DNA from 3 places in the Clostridium sp. HMP27 genome. Region 1 is predicted to be linked to each of the others. Evidence: riboswitches for the same ligand, from Rfam matches in the RefSeq annotation. Region 1 holds a riboswitch; each other region holds the start of a gene.

Region 1 (5,247 bases):
ACTCTTATAAATTCTTCACCTATTATTTTTCTCTTTTTCTCTGGATCACTTACACCTTTAAGTTTTCCTAAAAATCTATCCTGAGCATTTACTCTTATTAAATTCATATCAAACTGCTTTTTAAATATTTCTTCAACCTGGTCTCCTTCATCTTTTCTAAGTAAACCATGATCTACGAATATACATGTTAATTGCTTTCCTATAGCTTTGTGAACAAGCACTGCAGCTACAGATGAATCAACTCCACCTGATAGTGCACAAATTACTTTTTTATCTCCTACTTTTTCTTTTATAGCTTTAATCTGTTCTTCCGCAAAAGAAGACATTGACCAATCGCCACTTAATCCACAGATGTTAAATAGGAAATTTGATAGCATTTTCTTTCCAAAAGGAGTATGCTCTACTTCTGGATGGAACTGAACTCCATATATTTTCTTTTCTACATTTTCCATAGCTGCCACTGGAGTTTGGCTAGTTGTTCCAACTATTCTAAATCCTGCTGGTGCATTTTCTACATAGTCTGTGTGGCTCATCCAGCAGCTTTCATTTTCTTCTATTCCTTGAAATAATAAACATGAGTTATCTAATTTTACATCTGTTTTACCATACTCTCTTACATCAGGGCTTTTAACATTTCCTCCAAGAGTATGAGCGATAAGCTGTTCCCCATAGCATATTCCAAGTACTGGAACACCTAATTCGAATATTTCTTTATCTATTTTTGGAGCTCCTTCACCATAAACACTGTTAGGTCCTCCAGTGAAAATTATTCCTTTAGGGTTTTTTTCCTTTATTTTATCTATTGAATATGTGTATGGAATTATTTCGCAATATACATTATTTTCTCTTACTCTTCTAGCAATAAGCTGGTTGTACTGTCCACCGAAATCAACTACTAAAACTAATTCCTTTTCCATAGTTACCTCCTCAGGGGTTATTAATTATATATTAGTAATTCTAATTCTAATTTATCTTTAATTACTGTGATACACTGTAGTTTGGAGCCTCTTTTGTCATTACTATATCATGCGGATGACTTTCTCTAAGACCTGCTGATGTTTGAACTACAAATCTAGCTGTTTCATATAGGTCAACTAAAGTCTTAGAACCTAAATATCCCATACCTGAACGAATTCCACCAAGTAACTGGAATATTGTATCTGATACAAGTCCTTTATATGGTAATCTTCCTTCTACACCTTCTGGAACAAGCTTCTTATTATCTTCTTGGAAATATCTATCCTTACTTCCACAAGCCATAGCTGCAAGAGAGCCCATACCTCTATAAACTTTATAACTTCTTCCTTGATATATTTCAGTTTCTCCTGGAGATTCTTCGCATCCTGCAAACATAGATCCCATCATACAAACCTTAGCTCCAGCAGCTAGTGCCTTAACTATATCTCCTGAATACTTTAATCCACCATCTGCTATAACAGGTACTCCATATTTATTAGCTTCTTCAACACAATCCATTACAGCTGTAAGTTGTGGCACACCAACTCCTGCTACAACTCTTGTAGTACAGATAGATCCTGGCCCTATACCAACTTTTATACAGTCTGCACCAGCTTCTATAAGGTCCTTAGTTGCTTCTGCAGTAGCTACATTACCTGCAATAACTTGAAGCTCTGGATATACGCTCTTTATAGTTCTTACAGCTTCTATAACACCTTTTGAATGTCCATGAGCAGTATCTACAGTTATAACATCTACATGTGCATCAACTAATGCTTTAACTCTTTCCATCATATCCTTAGTTACACCTACAGCTGCACCACATAAAAGTCTGCCTTTACTGTCCTTTGCACTGTTAGGGAACTTTCTTACCTTTTCTATATCCTTTATAGTTATAAGTCCTTTTAAATTATTATCCTTATCAACTAATGGAAGTTTTTCTATTCTATGCTCTTTAAGTATTGCCTTAGCTTCTTCTATAGTTGTATTTTCTGGTGCTGTAATTAAATTTTCTTTTGTCATTACATCTGATATTTTCTTTGAATAATCTTGTTCAAATACTATATCTCTATTTGTTATAATTCCTACTAATTTTCCGCCCACTGTTACAGGAATACCAGATATTCTATACTTACTCATAAGTTCTAATGCATCTTGAAGAGTATTCTCTGGAGATAAGAAAAATGGATCAGTTATAACTCCGTTTTCTTGTCTTTTAACTCTGTCCACTTCCATAGCTTGTTGTTCAATTGTCATGTTTTTGTGTATTATACCAATACCACCTTCACGAGACATAGCTATTGCCATTTTGGATTCTGTAACAGTATCCATTCCTGCGCTCATAAGTGGTATATTTAAGCTAATAGTCTTAGTCAAATTTGTTTTAAGAGTAACACCATTAGGTAATATTTCTGATTTATTTGGAACTAAAAGTACATCGTCAAAAGTATATCCTTGTTTTAAAATGATTGCCATTTAATCCACTCTCCTTTATATTTTCTAATTTAATTTTATTACAGCTCATCGCATCTAAGGCTTTTAGAGTATTTACTTTTATTATTTTCCCTAAATGTTTAATTTATAGACAAAAAAACATGCTAATTTTACTTATTCTGTATAAGTGAAATTAGCATGTACAAATAATACACGTCTATTCTCACTCATAGTCAGGAATTTGCGGCTCCCGGTAGATACTCCCTGCCATATTCAGGGGATATATGAGTTATGTTTATATTTGATATGTTTCCTTCATTAATTTTAACTATTGACATTATTCTATTGAATTTTTCGTTATTTGTCAATTATTTTATTTCACATTATTAAATCTAAAAATACAATGTAAATGTTTAATAATATAACTTTCTATTAATCTCTGGTTACTCTATTTTATAATAAGTACCATGCTATAATATTTTGCCCCCAAAGTATGGTTATAATAGAAGCTAATACTATAAATGGTCCAAAGGGTATATAATCTTTTCTAGTTTTCCTCTTTAATGATATAAGAGCAAGTCCTATTAAGGAGCCAATAACAAAGGATAAAAATAGCATTAATAACGTTAGTTTAAATCCTAAAAACAATCCACATACAAAGCAGATTTCTGCATCACCCCAGCCCATGCCACCTTTAGTTATAAGTATTATTAACGCTAAGGTTCCTCCACCTATGATGCCTCCATATATGTAATTCATTACAGGTAGTCCCCTATAAGCATGAATAGCTAAAAAAGTTACCGCTACGATAAATCCTACCAAGGTAGTTTTAAAATAAATATTTGTAGTATCCAAATCAATCATTCCTATAACAATTAGGATACTTACCATTATAATATACTTTATGGCATCTATGGCAATACCATATTTTACATAAACTAACACATATAATATACCTGTTAAAAATTCAATTATTGGATATCTTTCAGATACTTTTTCTCTGCAATACCTACATCTTCCCTTTAACAAAATGTAACTTAAAATAGGAATCAAATCATAGGGCTTTAAATTGTTATTACAATTAGTGCAATGAGATGGTGGATATGCAATAGACTGATTTTTAGGCATTCTATAAATGCATACATTTAAAAAACTTCCAATTATAGTCCCAAAAATAAAAATAATTAAATAATCCATACTACTAAACCCTCTTATAAAATGATTTGCAAAAATACTGATTTTATTACAGACAACTAAAGCACTTTAATATGATAAATCCCTATACTTACAAAATAATCTTTCATAAGTATAGGGTCTGTTGCATCATTAACTCCATACACGCCTAGATGCCCAGATATAGCATGTACTTCAAAGCTTCCCTAAAGTTTATCTATAAACAAATTTTATCACCAAAAATCACTTGTTACAACATATTTCATATAACATCTAAGGTGAAGTTCTATAAGTATATACTGCATTTTTTATAACATCTTAAGATTTGTATAATGTAAAAATAAGCTTATAAAAAATAAAGCTGTGGATTTAATCCACAGCTTATATTTTATATTAATACATTCCATCCATTCCTGGTCCTGGCATTGGAGCAGGATTCTTTTCTGGCATATCAGCTACAGCAGCTTCTGTTGTTAAGAAAGTAGCTGCTACAGATGCAGCATTTTGAAGTGCTGATCTTGTAACCTTAGTTGGGTCGATTATTCCAGCTTCTATCATGTTTATATATTTATCATTTAAAGCATCATAACCCATTCCAACTTCAGAATTTTTAACTTTTTCTATTACTACAGAACCTTCAACTCCAGCGTTAGTAGCTATTTGTCTTACTGGTTCTTCAAGAGCTTTTCTTATAATGTCAATACCAACTTTGATGTCTACTACATCAGAAGTTAATTCCTGCATTTCTTTAAGAGCAGTTACATATGCAGTTCCACCACCTGGAACAATACCTTCTTCAACAGCGGCTTTAGTAGCTGCTAAAGCATCTTCTATTCTTAGCTTTCTTTCTTTTAATTCAGTTTCTGTTGCAGCACCAACTTTGATTACAGCTACTCCACCAGCAAGTTTTGCAAGTCTTTCCTGTAATTTTTCTCTATCAAAGTCAGATGAAGATTCATCTATCTGAACTTTTATCTGATGAACTCTATCATGTATAGCTTCTTTATTTCCTTTTCCGTTAACAATTGTAGTATTTTCTTTAGTAATCTTAACGGATTCAGCCATTCCAAGCATATCTAATGTAACGTCTTTTAAATCTCTTCCTAATTCTTCAGTGATAACTTCTCCACCAGTTAATACTGCTATATCTTGAAGCATATCTTTTCTTCTATCACCAAATCCAGGAGCTTTAACTGCTACACAAGTAAATGTTCCTCTTAATTTGTTAAGAACAAGTGTTGCTAATGCTTCTCCTTCTATATCTTCAGCTATTATTAATAACTTTCTTCCCTGTTGAACTATTTTTTCAAGTACTGGAAGTATATCCTGTATGCTAGTTATCTTCTTATCTGTTATTAATATATATGGCTCTTCAAGTACTGCTTCCATCTTTTCAGAATCAGTTACCATGTATGCACTTAAGTATCCTCTATCAAACTGCATTCCTTCAACAACATCTAATTCAGTTCCCATAGATTTTGATTCTTCAACAGTTATAACGCCTTCGTTTCCAACTCTCTCCATAGCATCTGCTATAAGCTTTCCTATTTCTTCATCAGCTGCTGAGTTTGCTGCAACACTTGCTATGTCTTCTTTTCCGTTTACCTGCTTTGAAATATTTTTAATTTCTTGTACAGCTTTTTCTACTGCCATTTGTATTCCACGTCTGATTAGCATTGGATT
Region 2 (5,247 bases), on a different contig from region 1:
TTTATTTATATCTAATAATATTTCTAGACTATCCTTGCTTTTATATGACTTATCTAACATTTCTTTTGAATCTACACTTATTTCATGACTAGTGTTAGCAATTTCTTGAATCGAATTAGTTTCTTCTTCAAGCATAGTTGATAACAAATCACTTGATTTTAATAACCTATTTGAAAATTCAGCTATCTTAATAAATAAACCCGAAATCCTATCATTTTTTTCTTTAAGCATATCCTCATTAGCTTCTACATCTTTAAGTAACATGGAAGCAAAAAGTGTAAAAATATAAATTCCAGCAGAAATAAGTGTTATAACTATACTTCTTACTATTAGCTCTCTTATAATTACCTGATCATCTGGCAAAATTGAAGGATTAAATTTAAATATTATAAATTGACATATTAAACCTATGATTATAGACAATATGTTCATTTTATTATCTAAAAATAATGCTCCTATTATTATAAAGTAAAAAACACTTACCCATAATTCCTTTGACGGTATCATTAAAGTAATATAAAGATAATTAACATATGATATTACTAATATAATTGGCTTAAACATATTTAACTGATTCATCCAATTATCATTAGCTTTTAATATTGATTTATAAACGACTCTAAACATTACCACTTCTAATAGCACTAGTACTGTAAATATTACAATATAGCCCCATTTCACTTCTTTATATAAGCCTAAGAGCTTCATACCTGCAAATGTTATACCTGCTAACAAGGCACTTATAGAATAGAGAATTAAAACAAATCTTAAAGTTTTCTTTTGATAATTGCTCACAATCCCATCATTATTAGCCATAAATTATCCTCCGTTTAATTACATATTTTTGTACAATAAGTTTCTTAATATTTAATAATAATTTTGCTAGCATTTATATAATAATGCAGTCATTATATATCCACCAGCTACCGAACAAAATACTAGTATATCGTCTTTATTAAACTTCTCTTTTCTTACTCTGTCATCTAAAGCCATGATAGGGCTTGTACACCCAGTATACCCATATTTATCGCCGACAAATGTTGCCTTATTTAAAGAAGCTTCTAACTTGTTTAATGTTAATTCTATATCAGATTTAGAAAACTGGGACATGAAATAATGTGAAACGTCCTTTGGTTTGTATTTATTTTCTTTTAATAACTCAGTAATTAATTCTGTCCATTTGTCTGAAAGAAATCCAAAATCAAATGGGTTCCATGCCATTTTTTTATCATGTGCTTTAATAGCACTTGGTACATTAGATAAACCACATGCAGGAAATCTAATGGTTTCATTATATGTATCATCTGTAAATACTCTGGAGCCTAATAACCCTCTTTCTTGATTTTCTTCCTTTACCTCTAATACAACAGCCGCTGCACCATCTGCAAGACATGAATAAACAACCATATCATCTTCACGAGCAAAAGGACTTATAAGCATTGAGCCAACAACTAAAATTCTTTTATATTTTTTATCAGTTTTTAAATACTTTGACGCGATATCTATACCAGTAAGCATACCTACACAGTCATTATTTACGTCAAATACATTAGTAACATTTTCTGCTTGTAACTTATTTTTTAATATTAATGCACAACATGGAGTTAAATATTCTGGCGTATCAGAAACTGCTATTATGGCATCAATATCCGATGACGTTAAACCAGCATTTGAAAGAGCATTTTTAGCAGCCTCTACTCCCATGCTTATACTTGTTTCATTTTTACTAGCTAAAGTTCTTGAACTTCTTCCAAGCTTTTTCATGAGTCCGGCTACATGCTTTTCTGACCCATATCGTTTAAAATGGTTAATGTAGTATTCATTCTTGACTAGCCTCTTGGGGTGATAACTCCCTATTCCTCTTATATAAACATTTTTAAACATAATTATGGCCTCCCTGATTTTATGATATTTAAAAACAAAAAATGCTAAAGAAGCCTTTGCTACAAGGGCACCTTTAGCACTTTATTATAAACTTTATTCATAAAACACTGTTCTATTAAAATACTTTGGCAACCTGGCAATCATCGGATTGATAATTCATCCATTAGACCCATAGCTTTGCGTCCCTACTTTTCAATAGGTTTGCTATTTTCAATATTTATTTGGATTTCACTAACATATTTTACATGAATTTAATGCACAAGTATATAATCGGCATTATTTACTACTTCTTTAGTATATTTTATTGATTGTACTATTATTATACAACTTCTATACATATCTAATGCCTAACAAAACTTATTAAAATATAATAAAAAACTCATCAGTATCTGTTGAATGGTAGTTTTTCAAGTTTATTTATATTAGAGATTGGAAGATATTAGTGCATACGTATCGTTAGAAATAAATTCAGAATTAATGAGCATTCCATTTTCATATGTTTTTCTTATGACTTTCACTTTATAGACACTATCATTCCTATTCACATCGTTTTCAATTACATATACTTTCTTACTTAAATCAGAATTTGAAAAAATATTAATATATAAATTTCCATTCTCAGTATGTCCCTCTATATATATTGGATAGTTAAGCGTATTTACAAACTTAAAATCTATGTTTTGCCAATCAACTGTAGCATCAAGTCCAAGCTCTACATAAGAAGATGGTAATGAATGATTTATTCTCTCTATATTTTGTATTCCTGCTTTTAAGATTGCATTATATAGGGTAGATGACACCTGACAAATACCTCCACCTATCCCTGATTCAATTTTATTATCAATTATAACTGGGGCTTCCATATATCCTCGCTCTTTCGTTCTCTCTCCTACTACATCATTAAAACTAAAAGTCTCACCTGGCATTAAAATTGTACCATTTATAGCATTAATACAAACCTTAATATTATTAACTCTCATAAAAGATGACGATTTAAAACTTGTACTAAACGACGATATGCACGTATTAATACCAGAAAGTTCAGACTTTTTAATTTCAGCTTCTACCTCTTTAACAGGCGCCTTTATATAAATATCACCGCTTGTTCCTGATTCTATCATACTCTTAATATACTCATAAAGTTTTTCTTTTTCAACTATGGCACCTTTTATATCATCTTGTATTTGTATTTTACTTTCAGTATTCATTTTTATTATTGCATTTATAGGATTTTTATTGATTTCTTTTTCAATTTTACTTATGAATGCCCTAATTACTCCGTCATCACAAGTAAAATCTAAATTATATGCCTTATTACTACCAAGATTTATAAGTTCATGCTGTTTAATTATATTTAAATCCTTTCCAAAGCTAAATGCTTTATCAATGGCACTATCAATACTGTAACTTTTAATTAATTGAAGCTTGTTTATAGAGTAAGTTTTACCATCAATTGTTACATATAGTTTCTTGTTATATATATTATCTATGTATTGAGTATTAATTATATTTCTTGCTTCTTCCTTAGTTTTACCCCCCAGATCAATATCAGCTATTTTTATATCACTATAAATCAACTGACTCCATCTCTCATTTTCCATATTTAATCCCCATACAAAACCAATTATTAAACCTAAAAAACTTGAGATAAACTGGAATACTAAAATCTTAAAACCTAAAGTAACACGATATTTTCCCTTCATCATTCCCTCATATTTCATCCTAAAATTAAAAATATATTACAAATCTATTTTGAAAAAAAGTTTATAATTTCGCCTATTTTTTGGGATTCGTATTTAATTTCATATATTTGCTCTTCTAACATATTTTCATTAATTTTTATTTGTTCTTGATAATCATTAATTAAACTTGATAGCTTGGCTATCTCTTCTTTATATTTAGTAATATTATTGTTAGTTTGCTTGCAATAGCCGTCTATTACCTCATCCAATAAATTCAATCTTTGATCTCCATCAGAAAGAAGTTTGTTTAAATCCATCTTGGAAGCATCAATAATATTTATAACCGACTGCTTCACTATATCTTTGGGCAGATTTTGTGGTAAAGCATTGATTAAACTTTGCAGCATGAAAACTGTATTAATACTGCTATTTTCGAGTCCATTTAAGGAATATATCTCATCTATCGTCATTTTCTTTTTATATCTATTATTATCAACTATGGAAGACTTATCCTCAATAACTGGCTCGACAATTTTAACTTCTTCTTTGTAATCATTAGCTTCAACATTTACAACGTCATCCCCATTGTTTACCACTCCATCAAGTTTAATATTATTTTTTAACTCTGAATCAGTATATTCTGACTTTTCTTTACTAACTTTTTCTACTAAATTATACTTTTCTAAAACAGACATTATTTTTGACATGGTATACACTCCTCAATATTAAAACTTTATTATAACTATATAATTCGCCAGATAACCATTTTCCCTATTATTATGCCTAATGCAAACATGATTGAACAAAAGAAGATATACTGAAACTTATCTGTAAATCCATATTGTGTTTTAAACAATTTGTTTTGAAAAAATTTGAATATACTTCTACAAAAAAGCAATGAAATTAAAGAAAATACAATTCCAATTAAAAAAAATTTTATTATCACCTATAATCACATCCATATTATATATATCGAAGTCAGTCTAGTGATTTTTAATAGTTTTTAATTATTTTATTAATTTAATTATATATCATATAATAAAACATTATTTTGATTACATGCTAAAAAAGCTTAAACACCATTCAGTTGGCAGTTTAAGCTTTTTAGTTAACTTCTACTTATTTTAGAGAACTCACGACTTATAATTTTACTTACTTGATACCTTAAACAATAAAATTGGTATAATGATTATTCCTAGTATGTAGGCGCTTATCATTTCCATTATGGAAGTGAAATACATTATATTACCAACAGGATGCATATCCCCATATCCTACAGTAAAAAAAGTAGTTGCACTAAACCATAGACAATCCGAGAAGGGTTTAGCTACCCTATAATAGTATTTAATGGGGTCTTTAAGAAAATTCCCATCAAATATACCATTAAGCTGACTGGAAGGAAAGTTGTGTATAATAAAGTATACAACGGCATTTGCCACAATTATAAGTAGTACAATTGAAATAAACGTTACTGATGTCTTCATTATTGTAAGTTGCACATTATTTTTATACTGTATTGACATATGATTATTAATTGATAATATTAGTATTACTATAACCATGTATATCATTATCATATATGCAATAGGAGCGTCTTCTATTAAAACAATATTAGTAAATATTATATACTTCTGCATAAAAAATTTTATAGGATAATAATATACAATCCTAAATAGTATAT
Region 3 (5,247 bases), on a different contig from region 1:
TGAGGGATTTTCTGATTAACAACTGTTTCTAGAACTTCCATAGCGCCTATAACACCTAAAATACCGTCGTAGTTACCACCATTTTTAACGGAATCACAATGGGATCCCATTATGATTCTTTTTGTATTAGGATCTGAACCAGGGATTGTAGCATACATATTTGCCAAGTCATCTGTTTCAATGATTGCACCAATTGCTGTCATTCTTTTCACAAATTCATCTCTTGCCTGAATAGATTCAGGGGATAGAGAGTATCTTGTAATACCTCCATGACCTGCATCACCGAATTTGGCAAAGGTTTTAATCTTCTCTTCTACTTTGTTCACGTCACAATAAAACATATAAAATATCTCCTCCTCAATTTGTTGTATATATATTTATATAAGGAATTATTTAAAAATATGTTGAAGGTATGTATAAAGTTCAAATAATGTTAATTTTTCAAAAACCTTAAGTAAAGAAGGAGTATAAGTATTTAGGAAATCCAACTTTTATAGAATTATATGAAGTAATATGTTCAATATATACTTTGTTTACTACTTAAAAAAGTAAGTAAACGTTTATACTAATAATATGTATAGAAAATCCCATAAAGTATATAAAAAAGGTGAAGCAAATTTTAATTGACAACTACATGACTAAAATTAATAATTAATTTGGGGGTGTATACGTGATTCGTACTGCTGTTATAAAAGAAGATTTAAAATTATATGAAGATATTTCTATAAATGAATTAGAAGATGAAGAAATAAGTTGGTATTGGATTGATATAGAAAATCCTTCAGAGGATGAAGAAAAAGCTTTAGTGGATGTATTTGGCTTTCATAAGTTATCCATAGAGGATTCGTTACAAATTCACCATAGACCTAAGATGGATTACTATGATAACTATGCTTTCTTTATATTCAACGCATTAAATAATGAGACACTTTTGTCAGAAAATGTAGGAATATTTATATCAGAAAGATTTATTGTTAGCCTGCATAGGGAAAACTGCAACGAAATAGATGAGGCATGGAATAAGTTTGTATGTAGTAAAAATAGATGGAATAAGGGACCTGTTGACGTAGAATATTTAATATTAGATAAAATAGTTGATGAGTTTTTTCCTGCTATACAAGAAATTGAAGATAAATTAAGTATAATAGACAGTAATGAGGAAAAAAAATCTGCACATTGTCTTATAAATGAAATATTTTCAATTAGAAATGACCTATTAAAATTACGAAGACTTATAACTTCTATGAGAGATTTGCTATATAGAATGTTGAATTCAGAAAGACTGAGTTGGATAAGAGATCATAAGGTGTACTTTGGGGATATTTATGATCATTTGCTTAAGTTATCAGATATGATTGAAGAAAGTAGAGAAATTACTGCGGATATAAGAGATAATTATATATCTACTAACTCAAATAAAATGAATATAAATATGATGGTGCTTACAGTTATATCTACAATATTTATACCATTAACTTTCATTGTAGGTGTATATGGAATGAACTTTGAAAATATGCCTGAACTGAAATGGAGATATGGATATTTTATAGTATGGGGGATAATGATACTCATAGGCGTTTTTATGTTTTTATGGTTTAAACAAAAAGGATGGTTTGATATTGATAAGTAATTTAAAATTGACAATATATAATTGATAATACATAATCATAATGGGAAATCTAAGTAAAACCTATTTATTAAAATTGAAATTGCTAATTAAAGGTGGAGATATATATGTATAAACTAATTGCAACGTCTACTTTTGGACTTGAAAAGGTAGTAGCTGATGAATTAAAAGAATTAGGATATGATAATTTAACTATAGAAAATGGAAAAGTAACCTTTGAAGGGGACGAAATGGATATAGTGACCTGCAACATGTGGCTTAGAACTGCAGAGAGAGTTCTTATAAAAATGGCAGAATTTAAAGCGGAATCTTTTGAAGAGCTTTTTCAGGGAACTAAAGAAGTGGAGTGGGGAGACATAATACCTATAACAGGGTTTATGCATGTTACTGGTAAGTCGGTTAAATCTAAACTTTATAGTGTGCCTGACTGTCAATCTATTGTAAAAAAGGCTGTAGTTGAATCTATGAAAAGAAAATATAGAATGGACACATTTCCTGAAAGTGGAGCAGAGTATAAAATTGAAGTGGCAATACTTAAAGATATTGTTACATTAACTATAGATACATCAGGACCAGGATTACATAAAAGAGGATATAGAGAACTTGCAGGAGAAGCTCCTTTAAAGGAAACATTAGCAGCAGCATTAGTACTTTTAAGTAAATGGGAACCTTCAAGAGTGCTTGCAGATCCTCTTTGTGGTTCAGGAACTATAGCCATCGAAGCTGCAATGATTGGAAGAAATATAGCACCAGGACTTAATAGAAGCTTTGTATCAGAACAATGGGATATAATAGATCAGGGCTTATGGGATGATATAAGAAAGCATGCTAAAAATTCAATTAATAATAAGGAATTCAGAATACTTGCTTCTGATATAAATGGAAGATTATTGGCTACTGCAAGAGCAAATGCTATAAAAGCAGGAGTTGAGGAAAATATATTCTTTCAAAAGATGGATGTAAGAGATTTTAGTAGTAAGAAAAGATATGGCTTTATAGTAACAAATCCTCCTTACGGCGAGAGAATTGGGGAAGAGAAAGAAGTTGAAGAGCTATACAAGGTTATGGGAAAGGTTTTTACAGATTTAAATGATTGGTCATATTTTGTACTTACCTCTCACCCTAAATTTCAAGAGTTATTTGGTGAAAAATCAAATAAAAATAGAAAGCTTTATAATGGAAGAATTCAATGCTATTATTATCAGTACTTAGGAGCAGAGCCTGAGAAAAAAAGATAACTTTTGAAGATAAGCAATTATATTAATACTAATTTTATAAATATATAAGTTATAATCGTAAAAAAAGGTAGTATAAAACATAATGTTTTTATACTACCTTTTAATAATATAATTGTAAGATTTTTATCAACAATAGGTCAATATATTCTACAAGCTTGTAACAGTATTGTCACAAAAATGTAACATTCTTATAATAAATTTAATTTATTTGTCAAGGTATACAAAGAAATGACGGAAAAAGCTTATAGAGCTAAATGGAAAAAATGGTTATAATTAGGATATCGGGAGTGATGATATGCATTCTTTATTTGGGCACTTAGAATGCAAAGAGCTAGTAGTGCACCCTACCGACTGAGAAATCAGGCGGTTTTTTGCGTATTTAAAATAATGTTAAAAGCTTTAAACTGCTACAAGAGAGGGGCCAATAAATGATCCATGAAAAACGAATAGAACAAGTTAAAAGTGCTGGTAATTCTTTTTCGATAGACAGAAAAAAGCTATGGACAAGTTATGGAAGTAAATTTGTAAATAAATTAAACAAAATATTTTCTTTAAATTATATTAAAAGTATTGGATTAAGAAGTGAAATAGATACTATTAGATATATTATGGACTTGTATTTAATGGTTGAAGAATTTAAATGTAATGATAGTTTGAAAAATATAATTGAAGTTTTTGTTGATTATACAAGAATGATAACTAGGAGTAGCTTAAGTTTTTTCTGGTTAAAAAGTAATATCGAAGAAGATATCTTTATGGTAAATACAGAAAAACATAATTTGAAATTAAACCTAGAGATTAAAAGTAAAATGGAAAGTTTATATGCCAATCTAAAGGATATGGAAATTTTATTTGAAGTGAAAATTTGTAATGAAACTTATTTAATTTCTGTAGTTAAATCAGTATCTAAAATTTATGGAATTCTAGGAATTAAAAAAGATAGTTTTGTAAATAACTCTAGTGCTTATGAAAAGCAATTGAAATTTTTATCCGAATTAAGTACTAGAACTTTTGAAAGACTTAGAATAGAGAGAAGTTTAAATCACATAATGATTACAGAAGAACAAAATCGAATTGCAAATGAACTACATGATACTGTATCTCAGGAACTATTTAGTATGGTATGTGGTGTTCATAATGTAATCAATAATTTAGATAATATGACTGAAGAAGAAGTAAAGGAAAACTTAGAATTTGTTAAAAGTACAGCCAGATATTCCTTGGGCGAACTTAGAAATGCAATATATAAGTTAAGCTCAAAAAAGAAAAAGGAACAAAGCTTTCGGCTAGAAATTGGAGAGTATTTAAATTGTTTATCAAATTTAAATTGTGTAAAGACAAATCTTAAGATTAAAGGTGATGAGTATACTATACCATGTTATTTGAAGCAAGCTTTATATAGAATAGTATGTGAAGCATCAGGAAATGCAATTCGACATGGTAAATGTACTATCTTAAATATTGATTTAATAATTGAAAATGATTTAATTAAAGTTTCTATTATAGATAACGGCATAGGATTTAATTACATTAAGCTTGATACAGAAAAAAGCTTAGGGCTTGGAATTTACAATATGCAAAGTCTAACAAAAGGATTAAATGGTAAATTCCAAATAAATAGTAAATGGGATAAAGGGACGGCTATTAATATAATTATACCTAAGTTATATATTATATCTAATGATGAGGAGGAAGTTCTATTATGAAAGTAGTTGTTATAGATGACCACCCATTAGTAATAAAAGGTTTAAACACAATTTTAGCACTAGAGAAAGAAATAGAGGTAGTGGGTGAGGCATTTGATGTAAAAAATGGAGTAGAAATTATCAAAAGTACTAGGCCAGATATAGCTCTCATTGATTTAAGACTCGGAATAAGCTCAGGACTGGATATAATATCTAGGTTGGAGAGAGAAAAATGTAACTGTAAATTCGTAATTCTAACTACTTCAGCTAGTGAAGAGGATTTTAAGAATTGTAAAGAAGCAAATGTAGATGGCTATATTTTAAAAAATGCTCTTCCAGAAGAAATATGTTATGCAATAAAAATCATATACAAAGGTAGAAAGTATTATGACCCTGGAATACTTGAAAACATTATGAGTGCAGAAAATGAAATTGCTATAGATTGCCTAACCTTAAGAGAAAGGGATGTGCTTATATCTTTAGGAAAAGGACTTAGCAATAAAGAAATTGCTAAAAAACTTTATATAACAGAATACACTGTGAAAAAACATGTAAGCCAGGTTTTAAATAAGCTGGAGTTATCAGATAGAACCCAAGCAGCAATTTATGCAGTAAGCAGTGGAATAATAAAAAATTGAAATATGTCCGCCTATATTGGCGTTTTTTTCATAAGTGTAATTAAAATTTTTATATGATT

The links. Region 1 has a riboswitch for cyclic di-GMP ahead of DP68_RS11665 (A24 family peptidase). Riboswitches for the same ligand answer to the same signal wherever they lie in the genome.
Region 2: it holds a riboswitch for cyclic di-GMP, as region 1 does, so the genes downstream of both, DP68_RS10670 (ketoacyl-ACP synthase III) here and DP68_RS11665 (A24 family peptidase) in region 1, are expected to answer to the same signal.
Region 3: it holds a riboswitch for cyclic di-GMP, as region 1 does, so the genes downstream of both, DP68_RS15435 (histidine kinase) here and DP68_RS11665 (A24 family peptidase) in region 1, are expected to answer to the same signal.

What each region holds. Positions count from the first base shown of each region.
Region 1 covers NZ_JMFY01000021.1:8,982-14,228, reverse strand. Annotated here, with positions in the region: gene guaA (glutamine-hydrolyzing GMP synthase) at 1-917, opposite strand, end outside; gene guaB (IMP dehydrogenase) at 979-2,433, opposite strand; purine riboswitch at 2,602-2,699, opposite strand; gene DP68_RS11665 (A24 family peptidase) at 2,845-3,588, opposite strand; cyclic di-GMP riboswitch class II at 3,695-3,779, opposite strand; gene groL (chaperonin GroEL) at 3,958-5,247, opposite strand, start outside.
Region 2 covers NZ_JMFY01000018.1:314,184-319,430, forward strand. Annotated here, with positions in the region: gene DP68_RS10665 (methyl-accepting chemotaxis protein) at 1-816, opposite strand, end outside; gene DP68_RS10670 (ketoacyl-ACP synthase III) at 883-1,884, opposite strand; cyclic di-GMP riboswitch class I at 2,009-2,100, opposite strand; gene DP68_RS10675 (VanW family protein) at 2,307-3,590, opposite strand; gene DP68_RS10680 (hypothetical protein) at 3,632-4,273, opposite strand; gene DP68_RS18950 (ion channel) at 4,715-5,247, opposite strand, start outside.
Region 3 covers NZ_JMFY01000035.1:39,178-44,424, reverse strand. Annotated here, with positions in the region: gene DP68_RS15450 (Zn-dependent hydrolase) at 1-341, opposite strand, end outside; gene corA (magnesium/cobalt transporter CorA) at 671-1,630, shown strand; gene DP68_RS15440 (class I SAM-dependent RNA methyltransferase) at 1,735-2,865, shown strand; cyclic di-GMP riboswitch class II at 3,140-3,223, shown strand; gene DP68_RS15435 (histidine kinase) at 3,294-4,571, shown strand; gene DP68_RS15430 (response regulator transcription factor) at 4,568-5,188, shown strand.